Regions from separate parts of the Micromonospora sp. NPDC048909 genome, predicted to be linked through region 1. Evidence: riboswitches for the same ligand, from Rfam matches in the RefSeq annotation. Region 1 holds a riboswitch; each other region holds the start of a gene.
The links. A riboswitch is a leader RNA that binds a small molecule or an ion and turns the genes downstream of it on or off. The one in region 1 is predicted to bind S-adenosylmethionine.

Region 1 (3,265 bases):
TTGATCAGCGCGATGAGCTGGTTGACCCAGGCCGGCAGGACGCGTCGTACGCCCTGGGGGATGATCACCATCCGCATCGACTCGGTCCAGGAGAAGCCGAGCGCCCGCGCGCCCTCCAGCTGGGCCGCCTCCACCGACTGGATGCCCGATCGGAAGATCTCTCCGATGTAGGCGGCCGCGATCAGGGAGAGCGCCAGGATGCCCAGCGGGTAGGGGTTCGGGCCCCAGACCTGCATGCCGAGCGGCGCCAGCCCGACGCCGATCAGCAGGATCGTCGCGGCGGCCGGCAGTCCCCGGAACACGTCGGTGTAGACCCGGGCCGGCCAACGCTGCCAGCGGGTGCGGGAGATGCCGGCGATCGCCAGCAGCATGCCCAGCACCGAGCCGAGCAGGGCGGCGGAGGCCGCCAGGATCAGCGTGTTGGGCAACCCGACGGTCAGCATCTCGGGCAGCGCCTCGCGCATCGAGTCCCAGTCGAAGAAGGTCTCCCACAGGGTGCGCAACGGATCCATAGTCGCCTCTCCTACCGCCCCGCTCGTCGTCTCGTACCGTCAGGAGGCGGCCGACGCCGACGGCGCCGCCGGAACCGCCACGGTGCCGCTGCCCGGCTTGAAGTCCGCCGGCACCGGCCGGCCCGGGTAGTACTGGGCCTGCAACCGGCTCCAGGTGCCGTCGGCGATCACCTCGTCGAGGGCCTTGTTCAGCGCCTCGCGCAGCTTGTCGTTCCCCTTCGCCACCGCGTACGCGGTCGGCGCCGGGCTGAGCTGCTTGGCGGCCACGGAGATCTTGCCGCCGCTGTCCGCGGCGGACTTCTCACCGATCTCGGCCGGGGCGATCCAGGCGTCGGCGGTACCGGCCTTGAGCTGGTTGATCGCGCCGTTGTAGTCCGGCACCCGCACCGGGTTGAGCTGCTTGCCGGTGGCGTAGTCGTCCTGCACGGTGCCCTGTACCACCACGACCCGCTTGCCGCTGAGCTGGTCGAAGCTGGTGATCGGGGAACCGGCCGGAACGTCGAGTCCGAAGTAGCCGAAGTCGTAGCCGTTACCGAAGTCGACGGTCTTCTTGCGCGCCTCGGTGATCGTGATCGAGGAGCTGCCGACGTCGAACTTGTGGTTGTTGACCTGGGCGAGCAGCGCGGAGAAGTCGGTACCGACGAACTCCACCTTCAGGTCGATCTTCGCGGCGACCGCGCTGAGCAGGTCGTTGTCGAAACCGGTGAACTTACCGTCCTTCAGGTACACGTTCGGCGGCGCGTCGGTGAGCGTGCCGGCCCGCAACACGCCGGGCTGGAGCAGCTCGTACGGGTTGTCCGCCGCGCTGGACGAGGCGTCGTCGCCGCAGGCGGTGAGGGCGGCGGTGCCGAGGAGTGCGGCCACGCCGAGGGCGGCCACCCGGGTCAGGGCAGGAAGAGATCGCACAGGTGTCTCCGAATGGTGTCAGCGGCGGGGCACGGGCGTGCGCCGCCGACGGTGCGCCCGGTGGGCGAACCGCGGGATCGATCAGGGGAGCGGGGGCGGGCGCGTCAGCGCGAGGGGCGACACGCGGCGCTGCAGACCCACATCATGTCGACGTGGCGGCGCCGGGTCAGGGCCACCGGCGCGGGCGACGGGACCGACGCGGCGACCGGAGGAGTGCTGGTGCGAATCATCATGGTTCTCCTGGGTCGGGTTGACCTGGGAACCAGGCCACGCTTGCACCGGAGGTTGCTCCGATGCCTGGTCTTCACCCGGGGCACCCCACCGCGGAGGAGGGTTGCCGGCCAGCGAGCCGGGGCTTGACGCTGGCGCTCATGACCTGCGCCGAGGCTAGCAGGGCGGTACGGGGCATCGTCCACCCGTTATGACCACGCTCACCCGGGCCGGCCGGGCCGGGTGAGGCCGCGCGTCCGAAGCCGGGCGAATCACCCACCCGGCGCGGGCGGCGGTGACACCATCACCGGATGGTGGACGCACCGCCGGGCTGCGGCGGCGCGGAGGCAGAGGTCGGGTGGGTGCGATGCGGGACGTGGAGCTGCCCGAGGACGGCCGGCGGGTGGTCGTGGTCGTGCTCGACAAGGGCGAGGACCCGGTGGCGGTGATCAACCAGGTCGCCGTGGACCGCAACATCCGGGCCGCCACGGTGACGGCGGTCGGCGGCTTCCAGGGCGCCGAGCTGGGCTACTTCGACCGGGACCGGCGCGAGTACCAGCCGATTCCGGTCACCGGGCAGGTGGAGGTGCTCAGCATCCTGGGCGACATCGCCGACGACCGGGGGCGGCCCACCCTGCACGTGCACGCGGTGCTCGGCCGGCGCGACGGCAGCACGGTCGGCGGTCACCTGCTGCGCGGCGAGGTCTGGCCGACCCTGGAGGTGGTGATCACCGAGGTCGGCGCGCGGCTCGCCAAACGGGTCGACCCGGCGACCGGTCTGGCGCTGCTGAGCGGAACCGCCGAGCGGTGAGCCGGGGCCGGTCGTCGTAACCGGCGCGCCCCCGGACGGAGCGGGTGGCCCGACGGGATCCGCTGGCGTACCCCGACGGTGGCGGGGTACCCGTCCCGGGACGACGCCGCCCGAGGAGGTACGCCGTGCCGGACAAGCACGAGCAGGCCGAAGAGATGCGTGACGACGTGCCGTCGACCGTCGCCCGCTCCGACGACAAGGCGGTGCGGACCTACAAGAAGACGCTCGAGTCGGCCGAGGAGACCTACGGCGACGGCGAGCGGGCCCACCGGACCGCGTACGCCTCGTTGAAGCACACCCACGAGAAGGTCGGCGACCACTGGGAGCCGAAGGAGCGTCCCGGGCCGTCTGATCCGCAGGCCGCGTTGGGCGGTCCCGCGTCCCGGTCCCGCCCCCGGGAGACGGCGCAGGGGGTGGACGCCAACGCGAGCAAGGAGCACCTCGACGAGGTGGCGCGGCGGGTCGGTGTCGCGCAGCCGGAGGAGTTGGCGAAGGGCGATCTCGTGCAGGCGATCGAGAAGGCGAACGCCCGCGCCACCGCACGGGCCCGGCGACGACGGTGACCCCGGCCGGACCGCCGGTCCTGGCCGGGCGGCCCACCCCGCTGCGCTGACCCGGCCTCGGGCGGCCGGCGCCGCCGATATGGTGGCGGTGAGGCACCGGACGACACGGGGGCGGGGCGGTGCGATCGCCATGGTCGCAACCCGCGGAGAGGTGGGCGCCATGACGACGAACCGGGACATCGTCACCCGAGCCTTCGCGGACTGGTCCGCCGGCACCGGCGCGATCAGCGACATCTTCGCCAACGACATGCGGTGGGAAGTGG
Region 2 (3,265 bases), on a different contig from region 1:
TGCATCCTCCCAAGATCAGCCGGCCGGTATCCGTCCGGGTGCGGCCGGTGGTCCGGTCGCACGCTGTCGAACTGCCCCAGATATGGACCGGCCCAGATATGGGGCAGGTCGACAGGACTCGCGGGCCAACCGCCGGCACGGGTTGCGGCCTGCGGCGGACCGGTTCAGGCCCGCTCGTCGGGTGCGACGCCGCGGGTGAGGACGGCGTCGAGCAGGCCGGGGTAGAGGCGGTCCAGTTCGTCGCGGCGCAGGCGGACGTAGCGGCTGGTGCCGGCGGCCCGGGTGCGGGTCAGGCCGGCCTCGCGCAGCACCTTCAGGTGATGGCTGCGGGTGGCCTTGGAGACGCCGAACTCGAAGCTGCCGCAGGCCTGCTCGCCGCCCTCGGCGAGCGCCCGCACGATCTGTAGGCGTACGTCGTCGGCGAGCGCCCCCAGCACCGCGGTGACCGGCACCTCGCGCAACTCGGGTTCGTGCAGCTCCATGTGAGCAGTGTAACCCTTGTTCGACAATATTCGAACAAGCTCCTAGGGTCGGGATCGTTGGTTCGAAGATACTCGAACATAGGAGCTGAGCATGCGCTCTCGCGCCGCCGCCTTCCCGCTGCTCGCCGTGCTGAGCTGGGGAGTGATGTTCCCCGTCCTGGCCAGCGCGCTGACCCGGGTCGACCCGCTCAACCTGACCACCGCCCGCTACCTCTTCGCCGCCGTGATCCTGCTCGCCCTGCTGCTGCTCCGCGAGGGCGTGGCCGGGCTGCGCTCCGGCGGCCGGGGTGTCGAGGTGGCGGTGCTCGGCGTGGTCGGCTTCGCCGGCTTCAACCTGCTCACCAACCTGGCGTTGGAGCACGCCGCGCCGCAGCAGATCTCCCTCTTCGTGGCCACCACGCCGCTGGTCACCCAGCTGGTCCGCTGGGTCCGCGACGGCGTACGCCCACGGCCCGCCCTGCTGGCCCTCTCCCTGGTCGCGCTCCTCGGTGTCGGCCTGGTGATCACCCGCGGCAGCCTCGCCGGGCTCGGTCAGTTCGGTCTCGGCGGTCTCATGATGATCGGCGCGGTCGTCGGTTGGGCGATCTACACGCACGGGGCCGGCCGGTTCGGCGCGTGGTCACCGCTGCGCTACACCACGCTGACCGCGCTCGCCGGCACGCTCTTCATGCTCGCCGCGAGCGCCGTCGCCGACCTCGCCGGGTGGCAGCACGCGCCGACCGGCGCGGACCTCGTCGCGGTCGCGCCGCAGTTGGCGTACGCCGTGATCGTGGCCGCGGTGATCGCGGTGCTGGCCTGGAACACCGGCGTGCAGCGGCTCGGCTCTGCGAACGCCGCGCTCTTCATGAACCTCGTGCCGGTGACCACGTTCGTGGTGCAGATCGCCCGCGGCTACCGACCCGGCCCGTTCGAGCTGGCCGGCGCGGCGCTGACCATCGCGTCCCTGGTCGCGGCCAACCTGGTCACCCGGGCCCGGGTACGGGCCACACCGCCCGCCGACCGGCCGGCGGCGGTCTCGGACCCCGTCGCGGTGGTCGACCCGGTGGCGATGGTCGCGCGCTAGACCGCCGGCTGCGGATGGTGGACACGGTCGGCCGGCAGAACGCGGCAGAGTCGACGCTCGCGAAGTTCGTGGTGGAGAACGGTCAGCCCGGCGCCCACCGGGTGTGACGGCGGCTCACACCGTGGGACGACGGGCTGGACGGCCGGCGGCCCGGCCGTAGACTCGATCGCACAACTGCATACCTCATCCAGAGGGGCTGAGGGATACGGCCCGAAGACGCCCCGGCAACCACCCCGCGCGCTCATCGCTGAGCGACCCGCGGGGCAGGTGCCAATTCCGTCCCCGCCGCACCGTGCGATGCGGGGAAAGATGAGAGGAATCTTCGACATGACGTCGACGCTCGCCGCCCCCGGTATCGACACCACCGCCAGCCCCGCCCGCGCCCTGGTCTGTCGGGCCTGTGAGGCCCGCTACCCGCTCGCCGCCCAGCACGCCTGTTACGAGTGTTTCGGGCCGCTGGAGGTCGACTACGACGCCACCGCGCTGGCCACCGTCACCCGCGAGCAGATCGAGGCCGGCCCGGACAACATCTGGCGCTACGCGGCGCTGCTGCCCGCCGGTCAGGATCCGGCCACCCGGGTCACCCTGAACCCCGGGCTCACCCCGCTGGTCGCCGCCCCGCACCTCGCCGCCGAGCTGGGCATCACCGCCCCGCTCTGGGTGAAGGACGACAGCGCCAACCCCACCCACTCGTTCAAGGACCGGGTCGTCTCGGTGGCGCTCACCGCCGCCCGGGCGCTCGGCTTCACCCGGTACGCCTGTGCCTCCACGGGCAACCTGGCCAACTCGGTGGCCGCGCACGCGGCCCGCGCCGGGGTGCCCTCGGTGGTCTTCATCCCCAGCGACCTGGAGCAGGGCAAGGTGGTCACGACCGCCGTCTACGGCGGCGAGCTGGTCGCCATCGACGGCTCCTACGACGACGTGAACCGGCTCTGCGGCGAGCTGGTGGAGACCGACGAGTTCGAGGACACCGCGTTCGTCAACGTCAACGTGCGCCCCTACTACGCCGAGGGCTCCAAGACCCTGGGCTACGAGGTGGCCGAGCAGCTCGGCTGGCGCATCCCCGCCCAGGTGGTCATCCCGATGGCCAGCGGCGAGCTGCTCACCAAGATTGACAAGGCGTTCTCGGAGCTGGTCGAGGTCGGGCTGGTCGAGGCGCCGGCCGGCGGCTGGAAGGTCTTCGGCGCCCAGTCGGCCGGCTGCAATCCGATCGCCACCGCGCTGCACGCCGACACCGACACGATCGTCCCGGTCAAGCCGACCGGCATCGCCAAGTCGCTGAACATCGGCGACCCGGCGGCCGGCCTCTACGCGCTGGAGGCGGTGCGCCGTACCGGGGGCTGGATGGAGTACGTCGACGACGACGAGATCCGCGCCGGCATCCGCCTGCTGGCTCGCACCACCGGCGTCTTCGCGGAGACCGCCGGTGGGGTCACCGTGGCGGTGCTCCGCAAGCTGGTCGAGTCGGGCAAGCTCGACCCGGCCGCGGAGACCGTGGTCTTCAACACCGGTGAGGGACTGAAGACCATCGACGCGGTCGCCGGCGAGGTCGGCCCCACCCATCGGATCCGCCCGTCCCTGCGCGCCGCCCGCGACGCCGGCCTGCTCGGCTGACCCGCCGCTGGTCGGGGAGATCCAGGATCGAGCGGATCGTCCGGGCGGAGGAGGCGGCGGATCGCCCGGACGGGGGATCAGGCCGATCCGCCGGGTAACCGGCTTT
Region 3 (3,265 bases), on a different contig from region 1:
GATCCGGAAGTCCTTCGGCGAACAGGAGGCACCCCGGGGCGGTGGGCCCGAGCCGGACGAGAGCGGCCCGAAGCAGCCCACCGCACCCCCGGTCGGCTGACCGGCCCGGGTGGCGTCCGCCGGGGTCAACTGAGAGTTGCCAGCGCCGCCAGGAGCCGGTCGACGTCCGCCGTCGTGCTGCCCAGCCCGATGCTGGCCCGCAGCGCGGTCGGCGGCAGATCCCGGCGCCCGGTCCTGGCCGCCGCCTCGGTCAGCAGCCGCCGGGCCAGCGGGTGGGCGCAGAAGAGCCCGTCGCGCACCCCGATCGCGTGCCCCCGGGCCAGCTCGGCGGCGACCTCGGCGGAATCCCGGCCGGCGACCACGAACGAGACGATGCCGACCCGCGGCGCGTCCGGGCCGAAGGTGCGCAGCTCCACCACGTGCGGCAGGGCGGCGAGCCCGTCCCGCAGCCGGGTCAGCAGCCGCTGCTCCCGGCGGTGCAGCGCGGCCCGGTCGGCGTCGGCGAGGGCGGTGCAGACCGCGGCCAGTGCGACCGCGCCGAGCAGGTTGGGCGTGCCCGCCTCGTGCCGCGCCGGACCGAGCGCCCAGCTCACGTCGTGGGTGGCCGCCCCGACCCGGCTGGTGGCGCCGCCACCAAAGAGGTACGGCGGCGCCGCGTCCAACCAGTCGGCCCGCCCGATCAGCACACCGGCGCCGAACGGGGCGTAGAGCTTGTGGCCGGAGACGGCCAGGTAGTCGACGTCCAACTCGAGCAGGTCGACCGGGGCGTGCGGGGCGAGCTGCGCGGCGTCCAGCGCTATCCGGGCCCGGTGCCGCCGCGCCACCCGGGCCAGCTCGGCGACCGGCCAGCGCTCTCCGGTCACGTTGCTGGCCCCGGTCACCGCGACCAGCACCGGAAGCCCCGGGTTGGCGTCCCGCCGCAGTTCGGCGAGGGCCGCGTCCAGGGCGCGGACCGCCTCGCCGGGGTCGGCCGGCACCGGCAGCCGGACCGAGCCGCGCGGCCAGGGCAGCAGGTTCGCGTGGTGCTCGCCGGCGAAGGTGACCACGGTCGTGCCGGGCGGCAACGCGCGACCCAGCAGGTTGAGCGCGTCGGTGGTGTTCCGGGTGAAGATCACGTGATCGTCGCTGCGGGCGCCGAAGAAGTCGCCCACCGTTTGCCGGGACCGCTCGTAGGCGAGCGTGCAGCGACGGGAGAGCGCGCCGGCGCCGCGGTGCACGCTGGCGTACCAGGGAAGCAGCTCGGCCACCGCGTCGGCGGCGACCCGCGCGCACGGCGCGGTGGCCGCGTAGTCGAGGTTGATCTCGCCCGGCACGCCGAGCACGTCGAGCGGCCCGACGGCGGCGGGAACGGTCGCCGGAGCGGGCAGTGCGGGTACGAGGGTGACGGACATGCCAGAACCTCCCGGGCCGGGACCCCGGGTGCACGTCGGGACGGGGTCCGCGCTTGCCCGGCTCACGAATCGGGGCCGGGCCCGGTCATCACCCGGGGCACCCCACCGCGAACTCGACGAGGGTTGCCGGCCAGCAAGCCGGGGCTTGACGCTGGCGCTCGTGACCTGCCGGCAGCATAGCGGCCGCCGATGCGGCCGAACCAGCCGGCCGGGGATGGCTACGCTGACCGCATGGCCGACACCCCGCCCGGCGGAGCCCTGCCGTCGCCGACCGCGCCTCCCGCCCCGCCCGCGCCCGGTGCCGCGCCCCGGATGCCGCTGCGCCGGCTCGGCTGGCGACGGTTCCTGGTGCTCGCCGCGGTGGTGCTCTTCATCGCCGCCTGCGCGACCTTCATGGCCTTCACCCTGGGCGAGAGCCTCGGCGCCCAGGCGCTGCTGATCGGCCTGGTGGCCGCCATCCTGCCGGTGCCGGTGCTGGTCGGGTGCTTCCTCTGGCTCGACCGGTACGAACCGGAACCGCTGAAGTACCTGGTCTTCTGCTTCACCTGGGGCGCGTTCGTCTCCACCGCCGCCGCGCTCACCGTGAACGAGTTCGCCGCCCGCCGGTTCGACGACTGGGGGCTGCCGTCCGCCCTCACCAGCGTGCTGGTCGCGCCGTTCGTCGAGGAGTTGACCAAGGCGCTCGGGCCGATCCTGCTGCTGATCTTCCGGCGCCGGGAGTGGTCGGGGATCACCGACGGCCTGGTCTACTGCGGGCTCTCCGCGGTCGGTTTCGCCATGGTGGAGAACATCCTCTACCTCGGCGGCTACGGCTTCCGGACCGGCGTGGAGCAGTTCGGGCCGGCGACCGGCGCCCAGCAGGTCATCGCCATCTTCATCGTCCGGATCCTGCTCTTCGGGTTCGCCCATCCGCTCTTCACCTCGATGACCGGGGTGGGGCTGGGCATCGCCGCGCGTACCGCCGACCGCCGGGTCCGGGTGCTGGCCCCGATCGCCGGCCTGTTGCTGGCCATGATGCTGCACGGCACCTGGAACCTGCTGCCGACGCTGACCCAGGCCACCGGCCAGGCGTTGATCATGCTGTACGGCTTCATCGGGGTGATGGTGCCGATCTTCTTCGGCATGGTCGGGCTGGCGGTCTGGCTGCGCGCCTGGGAGGGGCGGCTCACCGAGCGGACCCTGCCGGACTACGTCCGTGCCGGCTGGCTGAGCCCGCCCGAGGTGGCGGCGCTGAGCAGCCTGGGCCGCCGGCACGCGGCGCGGGCCTGGGCGCGCCGGGTGGCCGGCGACGGCGGGGTTAAGGCGATGCGTGGTTACCAGTTCGCCGCCACCCGGCTGGCGCTGCTGCGCGACGGCTCGCTGCGGGGCCTGGACCGCCGGCCGGTAGACCGGGAGCGGACCGCGCGGGAGGAACGGGAGTTGCTGGACGCGATCACCGCGTACCGGTCGTTCTTCGCCGGTCGCGATCCGCAGGCCCCCGCCGGGGTGTGGGACGGGAACCGCTACCACCTGCGGTTCCCGGACGGCTCGCAGCGGGCGGTGGACCCGCCGGAGGAGCCGGTGGTGCCGATCCCGGTGGTGCTCGCCGCGCCGCCGCCCGCGCATCCGGCCGGTTATCCGCCGCCGGGCTGGTACGGCCCGCACCCGGGCTGGCCGGGGCGTTCCTGACCGGACGGGCGCTGGTCCCCGGGCGGCGCCGGGGTGCGGAGCCAGCGCCGACCGGGCGGCGTGCCCGGTGCTCCGCGCGCGCGGCCGGTTCGGCGTGGCGGCCGTACGCGGCCGCTCGGCGTCGCGGGATCGGTGCGGGCCGGCCGGCCGGTCAGGCCATCAGGCCGGTGAGGAAGTCACCGAGACCCTGGAACATCGCCATGAGG

Region 2: linked by a shared signal. The riboswitch ahead of thrC (threonine synthase) and the one ahead of AB0C04_RS22115 (ABC transporter substrate-binding protein) in region 1 are both predicted to bind S-adenosylmethionine.
Region 3: linked by a shared signal. The riboswitch ahead of AB0C04_RS18990 (aminotransferase class V-fold PLP-dependent enzyme) and the one ahead of AB0C04_RS22115 (ABC transporter substrate-binding protein) in region 1 are both predicted to bind S-adenosylmethionine.

Annotation. Positions count from the first base shown of each region.
Region 1 is NZ_JBEZFU010000008.1:139,483-142,747, forward strand. It holds gene AB0C04_RS22110 (amino acid ABC transporter permease) at 1-512, opposite strand, end outside; gene AB0C04_RS22115 (ABC transporter substrate-binding protein) at 552-1,418, opposite strand; SAM riboswitch class IV at 1,683-1,795, opposite strand; gene AB0C04_RS22120 (PPC domain-containing DNA-binding protein) at 1,996-2,439, shown strand; gene AB0C04_RS22125 (ChaB family protein) at 2,595-3,002, shown strand; gene AB0C04_RS22130 (nuclear transport factor 2 family protein) at 3,163-3,265, shown strand, end outside.
Region 2 is NZ_JBEZFU010000006.1:272,042-275,306, forward strand. It holds gene AB0C04_RS18895 (metalloregulator ArsR/SmtB family transcription factor) at 165-482, opposite strand; gene AB0C04_RS18900 (DMT family transporter) at 574-1,545, shown strand; SAM riboswitch class I at 1,726-1,861, shown strand; gene thrC (threonine synthase) at 1,873-3,159, shown strand.
Region 3 is NZ_JBEZFU010000006.1:295,203-298,467, forward strand. It holds gene AB0C04_RS18985 (FUSC family protein) at 1-100, shown strand, start outside; gene AB0C04_RS18990 (aminotransferase class V-fold PLP-dependent enzyme) at 126-1,391, opposite strand; SAM riboswitch class IV at 1,436-1,557, opposite strand; gene AB0C04_RS18995 (PrsW family intramembrane metalloprotease) at 1,581-3,059, shown strand; gene AB0C04_RS19000 (hypothetical protein) at 3,211-3,265, opposite strand, start outside.